2 regions of the Microbulbifer sp. TB1203 genome follow, and region 1 is predicted to be linked to the other one. Evidence: predicted binding sites of a transcription regulator. Region 1 holds the regulator's gene; the other holds the start of a gene.
What was found. Region 1 encodes sigma-54, which starts transcription at its own class of promoters, with help from an activator protein. Its sites were predicted from a motif close to TGGCACANNNNTTGCNNT; they were not measured.
Positions count from the first base shown of each region.

Region 2: galU (UTP--glucose-1-phosphate uridylyltransferase GalU) is a predicted target of sigma-54. The motif match lies at 2,572-2,589, and genes of this name have one in related genera.

Region 1 covers NZ_CP116899.1:258,364-266,056, forward strand. Annotated here, with positions in the region: gene mgtE (magnesium transporter) at 1-1,132, opposite strand, end outside; gene PP263_RS01015 (HPr family phosphocarrier protein) at 1,311-1,580, opposite strand; gene rapZ (RNase adapter RapZ) at 1,599-2,459, opposite strand; gene ptsN (PTS IIA-like nitrogen regulatory protein PtsN) at 2,564-3,025, opposite strand; gene hpf (ribosome hibernation-promoting factor, HPF/YfiA family) at 3,029-3,319, opposite strand; gene PP263_RS01035 (RNA polymerase factor sigma-54) at 3,553-4,998, opposite strand; gene lptB (LPS export ABC transporter ATP-binding protein) at 5,167-5,892, opposite strand; gene lptA (lipopolysaccharide transport periplasmic protein LptA) at 5,941-6,483, opposite strand; gene lptC (LPS export ABC transporter periplasmic protein LptC) at 6,470-7,036, opposite strand; gene PP263_RS01055 (HAD hydrolase family protein) at 7,036-7,581, opposite strand.
Region 2 covers NZ_CP116899.1:2,928,145-2,935,837, reverse strand. Annotated here, with positions in the region: gene PP263_RS12265 (sugar nucleotide-binding protein) at 1-241, shown strand, start outside; gene fabB (beta-ketoacyl-ACP synthase I) at 580-1,803, opposite strand; gene fabA (3-hydroxyacyl-[acyl-carrier-protein] dehydratase FabA) at 1,899-2,423, opposite strand; gene galU (UTP--glucose-1-phosphate uridylyltransferase GalU) at 2,660-3,508, shown strand; gene PP263_RS12245 (phosphomannomutase) at 3,510-4,859, shown strand; gene PP263_RS12240 (polyprenyl synthetase family protein) at 5,068-6,030, opposite strand; gene rplU (50S ribosomal protein L21) at 6,264-6,575, shown strand; gene rpmA (50S ribosomal protein L27) at 6,593-6,850, shown strand; gene cgtA (Obg family GTPase CgtA) at 7,029-7,693, shown strand, end outside.

The DNA of each region.
Region 1 (7,693 bases):
TCGACCAGAGCAGGGCATTGAGGGCGCCGGAACCCAGCTCGCGGGAGAGCAGCCAGTTCAGGTTGCTGCGGCCTATCTGCCCGAGGGCCATGCCGCGAATCACCACGGTGAGGGTCTGGCTGCCGGCCACGCCGCCCATGCTGGCGACGATGGGCATCAGCACTGCCAGCGCCACCACCTTGTCGAGTGTCCCCTGGAACAGGCTGATCACCCAGGAAGCGAGCAGGGCGGTGAGCAGGTTGATGCCCAGCCAGACCGCGCGACGCCGCGCGGTGCGTCTTATAGGCGCGAAGGTGTCCTCCTCCTCGTCCAGGCCGGCAAGGCTCATCAAGGAGTGATCGGCATCCTCACGGATCACATCCACCACGTCGTCGATGGTGATGCGACCCAGTAGACGGTTGTCTTGGTCTACCACCGGCGCGGTAATCCAGTCGTACTTCTCGAACAGACGCGCGACCTCGCTATCGGCGAGGTCCGCCGGTATCGGCTCCACGTCGGTGTTCATCACCTCGCGCACTGTGACCGAGGGGTCGGTGGTGAGCAGTTTTGCCAGCGGCAGCAGGCCGATGTACTGGTCCTTGCGGTTGACCACGAACAGGTTGTCGGTGGATTCCGGCAGCTGCTCGTGGCGGCGCAGGTAGCGCAGCACCACGTCGAGGGTGAGGTTGGGGCGCACGGATATGGTGTCCGTGTCCATCAGGCCGCCGGCGGTCTCCTCGCCGTAGGGGAGTACCCGCTCCACCCGCTGGCGGTCGCGCTCGCTCATGGCGGAGAGCACTTCCGCCATCACCCGCTCCGGAAGCTGCTGCAATATGTCGGCGATATCGTCGGCGTGCAGCCCCTCCATCAGCGCCACCATTTCCTCGGTGTCCAGGGTGGCGAGGATCTGGCTCTGTACCTCGTCGCTGAGTTCCTGCAGGACCTCGCCCTCGACCTCCTTATCGATCAGTTCCCAGATCACCTGGCGGATCCGCGGCGGTGAACTCTCCAGCAACTGGGCGATGCTCTGTGGCGTGAGAGTGCCCAGCATGCGCCGGACTTCGCGCCCGGTGCCGCTGTCGAGGGCAGCGAACAGCTCGCTCAACTGGTTCTGTGCGCGGAACTGGATCTCAGCCGGGGGAGGGTTGGGCACGGAGGCTCCTTTAATGCGGAATGCGGAATGATGAATGCGGAATGGTGGTCCGTGCCGCAACAGAGGCCGGTGGCCGTGATCGGTGGATGCTGGGCGTGTGATCGCGGCCGGCGGCCGTTCCTACAGCGGGCAGCTGGCCCCTATTCCGCATTCCGCATTCATCATTCCGCATTACCTTTCACTCCGCTTCGCCGAAACGGTCTGCCACCAGCTCGCTGATGGCGCTGAGCGCGGCCTCCTCATCGCAGCCCTCGACCTCCAGTCCCAGCTCACAGTCCTTGCCGGCGGCCAACAGCATCAGCGCCATCACGCTCTTGCCGTCCACGCACTTACCCCGACAGTGCACTTTTATGTCGGAGGAGAAGCGCGCGGCGGTCTGCGCGAACTTGCTGGCGGCGCGGGCGTGCAGGCCCAGCTTGTTGATGATGGTGATCTGGCTTTTCTGCATGGGTTGTTTCGACGTGGGTTACTGCGATTGTTCGCGGTGGCGGACCTGCACATTATCGAACTGGCTGGAGAAGGCCTTCGCCAGCTGTTCCACCATATACACGGAGCGATGGCGACCGCCGGTGCAGCCCACAGCGATACAGGTGTAGCTGCGATTGCTCTGCTGGTAGGAAGGCAGCCAGCGTTGCAGGAACTGGCCGATATCCCGCTCCATATCCCCGGTTTCCGGCTGCGCGCGCAGGAATTCGATCACTTCCGGGTCGCGGCCCGTTTTGTGGCGCAGCTCCGCGATCCAGTAGGGGTTTGGCAGGCAGCGCAGGTCGAACACCAGGTCGGCGTCCACCGGCACGCCGTGCTTGTAGCCGAAGGACTGGAACAGGATCGCCATGCCCGGCGATTCCTCGCCCACCACCCGGGTTTTTACCAGGTCGCGCAGCTGGTGCAGGCTGAGGCTGCTGGTGTCGATTACCAGGTCCGCTATGGCCGCCAGCGGGGCGAGCAATTCCTTTTCCCGGTTGAGGGCTTCCAGCAGGTGGGTGCGGTTGTCGCTGAGGGGATGTTTGCGCCGGGTTTCGCTGAAGCGTTGCACCAGCACCGGTGAGCGGGCGTCCAGGTAGATAACATCGCACTGCACGCCGCTTTCGCGTAATTCCTCGATGACCCGCGGGGCCTGCTGTACATCCTGCCACAGGTTGCGCGCATCGATGCCCAGTGCCAGCCTGGGGTTATCCACCGGGGGCTGCTCGCGCACCCGCCGCACCAGTTCTGGCAGCAGGCTGGCTGGCAGGTTGTCGATGCAGTTGAAGCCGACGTCTTCCAGCAGTTGCAGGGCGGAGCTTTTACCGGAGCCGGAACGGCCGCTGATAATCACTAAGCGCATATTCAGAGGTCAGTAGCCAGAGGAAGGAAGACAGAAAATAAATTCGAATGATCGCTGGGTAAAGTCATTTTCCTTTCTGCCCTCTGACTTCTGTTGTCTGTTTTCTAAGCTGCGGCGGCGCTGTCGATGGCCAGGGCGTAGAGCTCATCGCTGGTCTGGGCCTGGCGCAGCTTTTCCCGCACCCGGCTGTCGGAGAACAGGGCGGCGATTTCCGCCAGGGTTTCCAGGTGTTCCTGCTCGGCGTCCTCCGGTACCAGCAGCGCGAACAGCAGGTCCACCGGCTGGCGGTCGACGGCATCGAAATCAATCGCCGGCTCGGTGGTGCAGAGCACGCCGATGGGGCGCTCACAGCCGGGCAGGCGGCAGTGGGGGATGGCTACCCCCTCGCCGATGCCGGTGGAGCCGAGGCGCTCGCGGGCGAGGAGCTGGTTGAAAATAGTGTCGGCATCCAGTTGTGGATTTTCTTCGGCGATGGCCTGGGCAATATTTAGCAGCAATTTCTTTTTGCTGCTCCCCGCCAGGTGGCAAAGACTCAGGCGGGGAGAGAGTAGGGCTTCCAATGTCATAGCTTATCGGTGGTTCTGCAACTTCTCTTTGTGTTTCTTGAGCTGGCGGTCCAGCTTGTCGGAGAGGGCGTCGATGGCTGCGTACAGGTCCTCGTCTTCGGAGGTGGCACAGAGATCGTGTCCGTTCATATGCACCCTGGCCTCGGCCTTCTGGGTCAGTTTTTCAACCGATAGGATTACCTGGGCATTGGTAATGTTGTCGTAGTGCCGGGAGAGTTTTTCCAGTTTGCTATGGCAGTAGTCGCGGATGGGGTCGGTCAATTCCACGTGGTGGCCACTGATGTTGATCTGCATGGACTTCTCCTCATCGAGTGCGTCGCTTGCCGGCCGCTCCCGTCTGGGCCGCAACCCTACTAGGAAGTTAGCCAGAATGGAAGGATACACTCAAAGTTTGGGCGTTGGTTGCGGGCTGGGTGGAATTGGGTGCCTGCAAAACCTGACCGGGATATCGATATGGGTCGAAGATTTGTGACCGGAAGGGCCGCCATCGGTCTGTAAAACCTTGCCGGGAGATTGCGAGTGGTCTCTCAGACCAGTCGCTTGCGTTCGCTGGAGGAGGGGATGCCCATGGATTCCCGGTATTTGGCCACGGTGCGCCGGGCCACCTTGATACCCTGGTGGTCCAGTTCCTGGGTGATCTTGTTGTCGGATAGGGGTTTGCGGGCTTCCTCGGAGTCGATCAGCTTGCGGATCATGGCGCGGATGGCGGTGGAGGAGGCGTCTTCACCGGAGTCGGTGCTCACATGGCTGGAAAAGAAGTACTTGAGTTCGAACACGCCGCGGGGGGTGAGCATGTATTTCTGGGTGGTGACCCGGGAGATGGTGGACTCGTGCATACCGATGGTTTCGGCTATGTCCGCCAGCACCATGGGTTTCATCGCTTCCGGGCCCCGCTCGAAAAAGCCCTGCTGCTTGTCCACGATACTTGAGGCCACTTTGAGCAGTGTCTCGTTGCGGCTCTGCAGGCTCTTCAGGAACCAGCGCGCCTCCTGCAGGTGGTCGCGCAGGAAGTTGTTGTCACTGGAATTGTCGGCGCGCTTGATCAGTGCGGCGTAGTCGCCGTTGATGCGCAGTTTTGGGGTGGTCTCCGGGTTCAGTTCCACCAGCCAGCGCTGCTGTTTGCGGCTGACGATGATATCCGGCACCACATATTGGGTCTCCTCGCCGCCGAAAGCCTCCCCGGGGTGGGGGTTCAGGGTCTGGATCAGGCGCACCACCTCGCCCAGCTGTGCCTCGCTCAGGCGTGTGCGGCGACTCAACTGGCGGAAATCGCGCTTGCCCAGCAGGTCCAGGTAGCTGCCTACCACGATCTGTGCCTGCTCCAGCCAGGGGGTGTCAGCAGGCAGCTGCTGCAACTGTAACAACAGGCATTCGCGGAGGTCGCGGGCACCGCAGCCAGCGGGTTCGAACTGCTGGATGATCTTGAGTACTGCGACGACTTCGTCTTCCTCGGCGTTCAGGGCCGGGGCCAGTTCCGCCGGGAGGGACTCGAGAAAGCCGCTTGGGGCGATGGCATCGATCAGGGTCTCACCGATCAGTTTGTCCTGTTCGGACAGGGGGGTGAGGTTGAGTTGCCACAACAGGTGGCTGTGCAGGCTGTCCGGCACCGAATTGCGCTGCTCCAGGGCCAGGTCGTCACCCTCACCTCCGCTGTAGCTGCCGCCGCTGTAGATGTCGTCCCAGCGGGTGTCCACCGGCAGGTCGTCGGGGATGTCGTGGCTCCAGTCGCTGTCAGCCGCCTGTTCGGTTCCGTTGGCGGCGCCGCTGTCGGCCTGTTGCTCCTGGGTGTTCTGCTCCCTGGCTGTCTCTGCGGGCTCCTCGCCCTCGGTCTCCAGCAGCGGGTTGCTATCCAGCGCCGACTGGATTTCCTGTTGCAGGTCCAGGGTGGAGAGCTGTAGCAGGCGGATAGCCTGCTGCAGCTGGGGCGTCATGGTCAGCTGAGTGCCGAGTTTTATTTGAAGGGACTGCTTCATAGAGGAAACTGCAAGGCATCCGGCGGATGAATCATCTGAAAATTCAGGATGTTGCAGACTAACCCTCTGCGGCGCGGCTTGCAAGCAAAAACTGTGCCGGGTTTTGGGGGTAGGCGATGAATGGTAGGACTATAGGGGCGAACCTTCGTGTTCGCCCGGGCGGGCCGGCTAGATGGTGAACTCGTGCCCCAGGTAGACCTCGCGCACCTGCTGGTTGGCGAGCACTTCCGCCGGGGTGCCGGCGGCGATGATGTGTCCCTCGCTGACGATATAAGCGGTCTCGCAGATATCCAGGGTCTCGCGCACATTGTGATCGGTAATCAGTACGCCAATGTCCCTGTCCCGCAGGTGGCGGATGATCTGCTTGATATCGTTGACTGAAATCGGGTCTACGCCGGCGAAGGGCTCGTCCAGCAGCACAAAGTCCGGGTCTGTGGCCAGGGCGCGGGCTATCTCCACCCGGCGGCGCTCGCCGCCGGACAGCGCCATGCCCAGGCTGCCCTCGATGTGGGTGATGTTGAATTCCTTCAGCAGTTCCTGGGTCTGTTGCAGGCGTTCGGCACGGGACAGATCCTTGCGGGTCTCCAGAATGGCGAGGATATTGTCGCGCACTGTGAGGCGACGGAATACCGAGGCCTCCTGAGGCAGGTAACCGATACCCTTGCGCGCGCGGCCGTGCATGGACAGGCGGGTGATGTCCTCGTCGTCGATCAGTACCTGGCCGGCGTCCGCCTGCACCAGGCCGGCAATCATGTAGAAGCAGGTGGTTTTGCCGGCGCCGTTGGGGCCGAGCAGGCCGACCACCTGGCCGCTGCTGACACTGACGGAAACGTCCTGGACAACTTTGCGTTTCTTGTACTGCTTGGCGAGATGTAACGCTTTCAGCGTTGGCATATTTTAATTCCGGTTGATCCGGCAGCCCTTGATCCGGCGGGCTGCTTGCTACTGGTTTTCGTCGCCGGTTGCCGGCTGCTGTTCGGTCTTTTTCTTTTCCGGCTTCCAGATCATTTCCACCCGCCCGTCGCCGGACTGGCCCCGGGCCTGCATCTGCTCGCTGGTCAGGTCGTAGTCGATGCGCTCGGCGGTGAGGGTGTTGCCGTCGCGGTCCACGTGGGCATCGCCGGAGAGGTGCAGTTCGTCGGAGCTGACGGTGTACTCGATGCGTGCGGCGCGGGCCTTGACCGGATTCTGGCTCTGCTGGACCTGTTGCTGGAAGTGGGCCGGTTTGCCGGTGGCGATCACGCGGTTGATTTCCCCCTCGGCGTTGCCGTGGACTTCCACCCGGTCGGCGCGAATCTGCAGTGAGCCTTGGGTTATCACGACGTTGCCGCTGTATACAAACAGGTTTTTGCTGCGATCGCCTTCGAAGTGTTTTGCGTCCACTTTGATCGGCTGGTCGCGATCGCCTGGCAGGGCTATGGCCTGCGCGATCAGGATCAGTGCGGAGATGGCTGCGAGCGGCCGCAGGAACTTATTTGGTTTCATAGATGCTTTCTACCTCTGAGAGGATCTCCACCCGGTCTTCATTCAGGTAGGCGCGCAGGCCTTTGCCCTGGGTGCGGTTGGGACCGGAGGTAATGGTAACAACTTTGTCCGTTTCGGCGTATTCCTTGCGGGGCTCAATGGTGATGCTCTGGGTGCGCAATTGGACACCGCCGGGCTTCGGCAATTCATCGATTTTTACATCGCCGCGCAATACCACCCGTTGGCCGTTGTTGTGAGCCACTCCGGTTTTCGATTCGGTATGCCATGTGGGTTGTTTGTCCTGGTAGAAGAGTATACGCGGCTCGGTGAGATCGGCGCGGTCGCGGCGGGCGAACTGGAAGTAGGTGATGCGCTCGGCGTCCACTCGATAGGCGAGGGTGCCCTCCTGATTGAAGTGGCGGGTGCGCGCATCGCGAATCACCAGATCTGCGGCCTGGGTGTGCTGCTGCGGCGTGGGGCGCTTGCCGAGCAGTTCTTCTGGCGGGCTCTCGGCAAACCAGAGCCCCAGGCTGATGAGCGCGACGACGATAACCAGTGGCAGCCAGGTGCGCATCAGTTTTCTCCGTCTCCGAGGTAGGGGGCCAGCGCGGCTTCAAATGTGCCTTGTGCATGCATGATGCGGTCGCAGACTTCGCGCACGGCGCCTTCGCCGCCGCGCTTCCCGGTGATCCACAGGGCGCGCTCCCGCACCGCCGGCGCGGCGTTAGGGACCGAAATGGGACAGCCTACGCGGGTCATCACCTGCAGGTCCGGGTAGTCGTCGCCCATATAGGCCATGTCTTCCAGGCGGTAGCTCTCACCGGCAAAGAGTTCCTGCAGCGCGGTGAACTTGTCTTCGCGCCCCTGGATCAGCTTGCCCACGCCCAGTTCGTGGGCGCGGCGCTCCACCACGGCGCTGCGCCGGCCGGTGATGATGGCCACCTGCACGCCGGTTTTCTGCAGCATCTTGATACCGTGGCCGTCCAGAGTGTGGAAGCTCTTGAGTTCGTTGCCATTGTTGTCGAAGCTGAGCCTGCCGTCGGTGAGCACGCCGTCCACGTCCAATACCAGGTGGCGCACGCGCTTGAGGGCGCTATTGAGTTTTTCTTCAGAAATCACTGGTGGTCCTTAAAAGCTGTTGGATGGCGGTGGCTTTTTTTGCCGTAGGCCGGTTTTCGGGGCTCTTAGCCGGGGACTGTGGCGGTCCTGCTGCCGGTGGCCGTTCGCTCTA
Region 2 (7,693 bases), 2.7 Mb from region 1:
CGGCGCCGCCGACAGCTGCACCGCACTGGAGTTTGCCCATGAAGTGGTGGAGCGCGCGCAATCCTTCTACGACGAGGACCTCTCGCCACAGCTGAGCGCGCTGCCCGCCGCAGAGGATCGCAGCGCAGTGCTGGCCTGTAATAAATTGCGGGACGTTTTCGGTATTCAGCAGCGCAGCTGGCGCCAGGGACTCACCCGGCAGGTGGAGCTGTGGTTGGAAAAGCTGGAGGCCGAGGCATAAGGGGGAGCCTTGTTTTCCCCTTTGCCTGGACCAAAGTTAATTCCGTGGCGGCCCTTCGGCCCCTCTCGCAGACAAAACGGCAGGATTGCTGTTTTGGACGCCGAAGGCGCCCGAAGGGCGAGCGGTTCGGCGCTCCGAGCCATGGATGGCCCGAGTCACTGTCCCGCAAAAAACCACCGGTATCAGGACCTTCGCATCGAGGGTTTTGGCTTCACCGGCCCATGTAGGAGCGGCCCATGGCCGCGATCAGAGCTTCGGGTTGCCCCGGCCATCGATCGCGGCCATGGGCGGATGGCCGCCCCGCCGCTCCTACAGGTAAACGTTCAGGCCTTAAACAATCAGGCCTTGTCGAAAATCAGGCAGGCATTGGTGCCGCCAAAGCCGAAGCTGTTGGACATGGCGCGCTTGACCTTCTGACTACGCAGCTCTGTTACCAGGTCCATTCCCTCTGCCGCTTCGTCTCTGTGCTCCACATTGGCAGAGGCAGTGAGAAAGTCGTTCTGCATCATCAGCAGGCAGTAGATGGCCTCCTGCACGCCGGCAGCGCCCAGGGAGTGACCGGTAAGGGATTTGGTGGAGGAGAAGGCCGGTACCTTGTCGCCGAAAACTTCGCGCATGGCCCTGAGTTCCGCCACATCGCCCACCGGGGTGGAGGTGCCGTGAGTGTTGATATAGTCCACCGGGCCCTCCAGACCCTTGCCGTCCATGCCCGCCAGCGCCTGCTGCATACAGCGCACCGCGCCCTCGCCGCTGGGGGCCACCATATCGTAGCCGTCGGAAGTGGCGCCGTAGCCGGTCAGTTCGGCGTAGATGGTAGCGCCGCGGGCTTTTGCATGCTCCAGTTCCTCCAGCACCACGCAGCCGCCGCCGCCGGCGATCACGAAGCCGTCCCGGTCCACGTCATAGGGGCGCGAGGCCTTGGTGGGCTCGTCGTTGTACTTGGTGGACAGGGCACCCATGGCATCGAACAGATGGGTGAGACTCCAGGCCAGCTCCTCGCCGCCACCGGCGAAAACGATATCCTGCTTGCCCATCTGGATCAGCTCGGCGCCGTTACCGATGCAGTGGGCACTGGTGGAGCAGGCGGAGGAGATGCTGTAGTTGACCCCCTTGATCTTGAAGGGGGTGGCCAGGCATGCGGACACGGTGCTGCCCATCACCTGGGGTACCCGGTAGGCGCCCACGCGGCGCACGCCTTTCTCCTTGAGTATCTGCGCCGCCTCGATAATGGCGGCGGTGGAGGTGCCGCCCGAGCCCATCACTATGCCGGTGCGCGGGTTGGAGATATCGCTCTCCTCCAGTCCCGCCATGCGGATCGCCTCCTGCATAGCGACATACGCGTAGGCGGCAGAGTCGCCCATAAAACGCAGGTGCTTGCGGTCGATATGCTCCTTGAAGTCGATATCCACTTCGCCGCCCACCTGGCTGCGCAGGCCAAGTTCCCGGTATTCCTCCTGGAAGCGGATGCCGCTGCGGCCCGCCTTTAATGCGGCGGTGACCGCTTCAGTGTCGGTGCCGATGCAGGAAGTGATGCCCATTCCGGTGATAGCAACCCGGCGCATAGTGATCTCCAGTAAAACTTTACGACAGTGTAACGCTGTTATTCTTGTGGTTCGCAGCGGACTTAAACCTGTGTCCGCGACCTCGCGGCCGCGGATTAAAAGTTGTCAGTGCGGGTAAACAGGCCGACCCGCAGGTCCTTGGCTGTGTAGATCTCGCGACCGTCCACCGATACCGAGCCATCGCCGATACCCATGACCAGCTTGCGTTCCACCAGCCGGCTCATTTGAATATGGTAGGTGACCTTCTTATTGGTCGGCAGAATCTGGCCGGTGAATTTCACCTCGCCGCAACCCAGGGCGCGGCCGCGGCCAGGGTTGCCCTTCCAGGCCAGGAAGTAGCCCAGCAGCTGCCACATGGCGTCCAGACCCAGGCAGCCGGGCATCACCGGATCGCCGGGGAAGTGGCATTCGAAGAACCACAGGTCCGGGTGAATATCCAGTTCCGCGACCAGTTCGCCCTTGCCGTAGGCGCCGCCTTCCTTGGAGATATGGGTGATGCGGTCGAGCATCAGCATATCGGGGGCGGGCAGCTGGGCGTTGCCGGGGCCGAACATCTCGCCTTGAGAGCAGGCCAGCAGCTCTTCACGGCTATAGCTGCTTTTTTGAACGAAATTACTCATTTTGTTCCCGTTGTTGGGTATCTGGGCAATAAAGAGTGGGCGTTTTTGTAAGAGCAGGGCATTCTAAAGACTGAGAATAGCTTGTCCAGTCAGTCATAAGTGTTTTTGTGACCGGTGACAGAAGCACGAATCACGCCAGCCGGCTGGCTGGCATGGGCCTTGCTGCTCGTTGCTGGGATTTTATGATAAGTTGCACACGCGCGGGGAAGCGCTGAAAGAAACTATCGGGGTTAGGAATGCTAAAGAAATGTCTGTTTCCGGTTGCCGGCTACGGCACCCGGTTCCTGCCGGTCACCAAGGCCATGCCCAAGGAGATGCTGCCGCTGGTAAATAAGCCACTGGTACAGTACGGCGTGGAGGAGGCCATCGAAGCCGGATTGACCGAGATCGGCTTCGTCACCGGGCGTGGCAAACGCGCCATCGAGGATCACTTCGACACCAATTTCGAACTGGAACACCAGATCGCCGGCACCGGAAAGGAACGCTACCTGGACTGTGTGCGCAAGGTGATCGACAGCGCCAGCTTCTCCTATACCCGCCAGGGGGAGATGCGCGGCCTGGGTGATGCCATCCTGCAGGGGCAGCGCCTGGTGGGCGACGAACCCTTCGCCGTGGTGCTGGCGGACGATCTGTGCCTGAACGGCGAACTGGGCGTGCTGGGGCAGATGGTCCAACTCTACAAACAGTTCCGCTGCAGCATCGTCGCGGTGGAAGAGGTTCCACAGGAGCAGATCCATAAGTTCGGTGTCATTGCCGGCAACGAGATAAAACCGGGCCTCTATCAGGTCACCGACATGGTGGAGAAGCCGGCGGCGGAAGATGCACCCAGCAACATGGCCATTATCGGCCGCTATATTCTCACCCCGGATATCTTCGAGCTGATCCGCGAGACCCCCCCGGGAAAGAACGGCGAGGTGCAGATCACCGACGCCCTGCTGGCCCAGGCCCAGCGCGGCTGCGTTCTTGCCTATCGCTTCAAGGGGCGCCGCTTCGACTGCGGCTCCGTGGACGGCTTTATCGAGGCCACCAACTACGTCTACGAAAATGTCTACCTGCCGGAGCAGGCCGAGCTGGAGAAGAAGTAAAGTGACTGAGCTGACCTGTTTCAAGGCCTACGACCTGCGCGGTCGTGTGCCCGACGAACTGAACACCGATATCGCCTACCGCGTGGGCCGCGCCTTCACCCAGTTTCTGGGCGCCCGCCGTGTGGTGGTGGGGCACGATATCCGCCTCACCAGTGGCGAACTCACCGACGCCCTGGTCGAGGGCTTGCGCGACGCCGGCGCCGATGTGTTCCATATCGGGCAATGCGGCACCGAGGAGGTCTACTTCTCGACCTTCCACAAGGACCTTGACGGCGGCATCTGCGTGACCGCCAGCCACAACCCGATGGACTACAACGGCATGAAGTTCGTGCGCGCCGGCAGCCGCCCGATCAGCGCCGACACCGGCCTGCTGGACATCAAGCGATTGGCGGAGGAAAACGACTTCGGCCCGGTGGAGAAGCGCGGCGAACTGCAGCGTTACGAACACCGCGCGGATTTCGTCAAACACCTGCTCGGCTACGTGGACGTCGCCCAGTTGAAGCCGCTCAAGTTGGTGGTCAATGCCGGCAACGGCGGCGCCGGCATGGTGGTGGACGCCCTGGCCCCGCACCTGCCGTTCGAGTTTGTGCGCGTGTATCACCAGCCGGACGGCAGCTTCCCCAACGGTATTCCCAACCCGCTGCTGCCGGAAAACCGCGCTGCCACCGCGCAGGCGGTGTGTGCGAGCGGCGCCGACTTCGGCATTGCCTGGGACGGTGACTTCGACCGCTGCTTCTTTTTCGATGAGAGCGGCTCCTTTATCGAGGGTTATTACGTGGTCGGCTTGCTGGCGGCGGCCTTCCTGGCCAAGCAGCCTGGCGCCAAGGTAGTGCACGACCCGCGCCTGGTGTGGAACACCCGGGATATCGTCGAATCCGCCGGCGGCGTGCCGATAGAGAGCAAGAGCGGGCACGCCTTTATCAAGGAGCGCATGCGTATGGAGGACGCCATCTACGGCGGTGAGATGAGCGCGCACCACTACTTCCGGGACTTCGCCTATTGCGACAGCGGTATGATCCCCTGGCTGTTGGTGGCGGAGCTGGTCAGCCGCAGCGGCATGCCCTTGTCCCAGTTGGTGGGTGAGCGTATGGCCGCCTTCCCCTGTTCCGGTGAAATCAACTCCACGGTGGAAGACCCGGTGGGGCTGCTGAAGGCGGCGGAGGAAAAATACGGTCCCGGCGCCGAGAGCGTCGAGCATGTGGACGGCCTCAGCGTCGCCTTTGCCGATTGGCGCTTCAACCTGCGCATGTCAAACACCGAGCCGGTGGTGCGCTTGAATGTGGAATCCCGCGGAAACGAGCTGTTGATGCGCGAGAAGACCGAGGAGCTGCTGAATCTGATCCGCGGATAATCTTGTCGGGACTCGGGATTCATGTAGGGGCCTGCTTGCAGGCGAACAGGAGCGGAGCTCCGTAGCCCTTCGCCTGCCAGTGGGCTCCTACGGCCGCGTCGCCCTGGGACCGCGGAGCTCCAGCTCCGCACGCGGGCCGCAGGCCCGCTAAAGTGAAGATGCGGAGCGGGAGCCTTCAGCCACTTAAAAAGCTCCGCGGTCCCGGGACCTATGCGCTTCTTTCCACCGCAAAACTGGCCAGTTGCTGCAGTGCGGTCTTATGCTCCCCCTCCGGCAGAAACGCCAGATGCTCCCGGGCCTTACCCACTGCCGTCCGCGCCTGTTCCAGGGTGTAATCTATCGCGCCGCAACTCTCGATTGCCTCGACAATCTCTGCCAGCCGGGCCCCGCTGCGCTGCTCGATCGCCTCGCGCACCAGCGCCGCCTGCACTGGGCTGCCGTTGGCCATGGTATAGATCAGCGGCAGTGTGGGTTTACCTTCAGCCAGGTCATCGCCCACATTTTTGCCCAGGGCCGAAGGGTCGCCGCGATAATCCAGTGCGTCGTCCACCAGTTGGAAGGCCAGGCCCAGGTGGCGGCCGTAGAGCTTGAGTGATGTGCGTTCCTCCCCTGTGCAGCCGGACAGCACAGCGGCGGTTTCACAGGCGGCCTCGAACAGCGCACCGGTCTTCTTGTGAATCACGGTCAGGTAGTTGTCTTCGCCCACCTCCGGGTCGCCGGCGTTGACCAGCTGCTGCACCTCTCCCTCGGCGATGGTGTTGGTGGTGTCCGAGAGAATGGCCATGATGTCCATATCCTTCAGTGCCACCATCATCTGGAAGGCGCGGGAATAGAGGAAGTCCCCCACCAGTACGCTGGGCGCGTTGCCCCACTTGGCATTGGCGGTGAGGCGGCCGCGGCGCATCTCCGAGACGTCCACCACATCGTCGTGCAGCAGGGTGGCGGTGTGGATAAACTCGATGATCGCCGCCAGGCTGATGTGGTCGCGGTCCCGGTAGCCGGTGGCGCGGCTGCAGAGCAGTACCAGCAGCGGCCGCAGCCGCTTGCCGCCGGCCTCTACCAGGTAGTGACCGATGTTTTCCACCAGGGGGACGTCCGAGTGCAGTTGGTCGATAATCAGCTGGTTGACCGCGGCAAAATCCTCGGCGGCGACCCGGTGGAAAGGCAACATGCATTGATTCCTTATACTGCTTTGTAGAGGCCTGCCCGGTGGCTCCGGAGTGGCGAAGGGCGGCTATTGTATCAATCCGGCGAATTGATTAGAATCTGCGCCCCGCTGTAACCGGGCTCTTTCGGCCCGCGGCGGCAGTTTTAAAACAACACGGCGCAAGCTCCCGAAATGCGGAGCAGTGACTGAACGGTCCTACCCGCTGCTTCGTGTCGTCCATATCGGAGCATAGAAATATGTACGCTGTTATCGAGAGCGGTGGCAAACAGCACCGCGTAGAAGAGGGCGAAGTGCTTCGCCTGGAGAAGCTGGAAGTAGCCACCGGCGAAACCATCGATTTCGACAAGGTGCTGATGGTTGTGGATGGCGACACCATCAACATCGGCGCGCCCCTGGTGGGCGGCGCCAAAGTGACCGGCGAAGTGGTAAGCCACGGCCGCGGCGACAAGGTGAGAATCATCAAGTTCCGCCGCCGCAAGCACTCCATGAAGCGCCAGGGCCACCGTCAGTGGTACACCGAAGTCAAGATCACTGGCATCAAGGCATAAGAGAGGAGTAACGACTCATGGCACACAAGAAAGCTGGCGGTAGTACGCGCAACGGTCGCGATTCCGAAAGTAAACGCCTGGGCGTGAAGCGCTTTGGCGGCCAGTCCGTATCGGCGGGCAGCATCATCGTGCGTCAGCGCGGCACCAAGTTCCACGCCGGCGTCAACGTAGGTATGGGCAAGGACCACACCCTGTTCGCCACCGCCGAAGGGGTGGTGAAGTTCGAGGTGAAGGGCCCCAACAACCGCAAGTTCGTTTCTATTGAAACAGCCTGAACGGTTGCGTAGCCCGGAGAAGCCCCGCCTAGTGCGGGGTTTTTTCATTCGGGCCATCCATGGCCCTCAGCCTTCGGCTGTACAAAACGGCTGTCCTGCCGTTTTGTGTCTCTGCTGGGAGCGCCGAGCCCCGGCTCGGCTTGCGGGCCGCAGGCCCGCCCAATAGATTGAAAACACCATGAAATTTGTCGACGAAGCTCCCATTCACGTCCAGGCCGGCAAGGGCGGTAACGGCTGCCTGAGTTTCCGCCGGGAAAAGTTCGTCGAGAAGGGCGGCCCGGATGGCGGTGACGGCGGCGACGGCGGCTCCGTGTACCTGTTGGCGGACGACTCCCTCAACACCCTGGTGGATTACCGCTACCAGCCACGCTACCGCGCCGAGAGTGGCGAGCCGGGTCGCGGGCGCAACTGCACCGGCGCCAAGGGAGAGGATCTGGTACTGAAAGTGCCGGTGGGCACCACGGTTATCGACGTGGACACCGGCGAGACCCTGGGCGATATGACCGAGCCCGGCGAGCGCCTGCTGGTCGCCCAGGGCGGTTTCCACGGCCTCGGCAACACCCGCTTCAAGTCCAGTACCAACCGCGCGCCACGCCAGACCACCAACGGCACCGAGGGGGAAGAGCGCAGCCTGAAGCTGGAACTCAAGGTGCTGGCGGACGTGGGCCTGCTGGGCCTGCCCAATGCCGGCAAGTCCACCTTTATCCGCGCCGTTTCCGCGGCCAAGCCCAAGGTGGCCAACTATCCGTTTACCACCCTGGTGCCCAATCTCGGCGTGGTACAGGTGCAAAGGCACCGCAGCTTTGTGATCGCCGATATCCCGGGCCTGATCGAAGGGGCCGC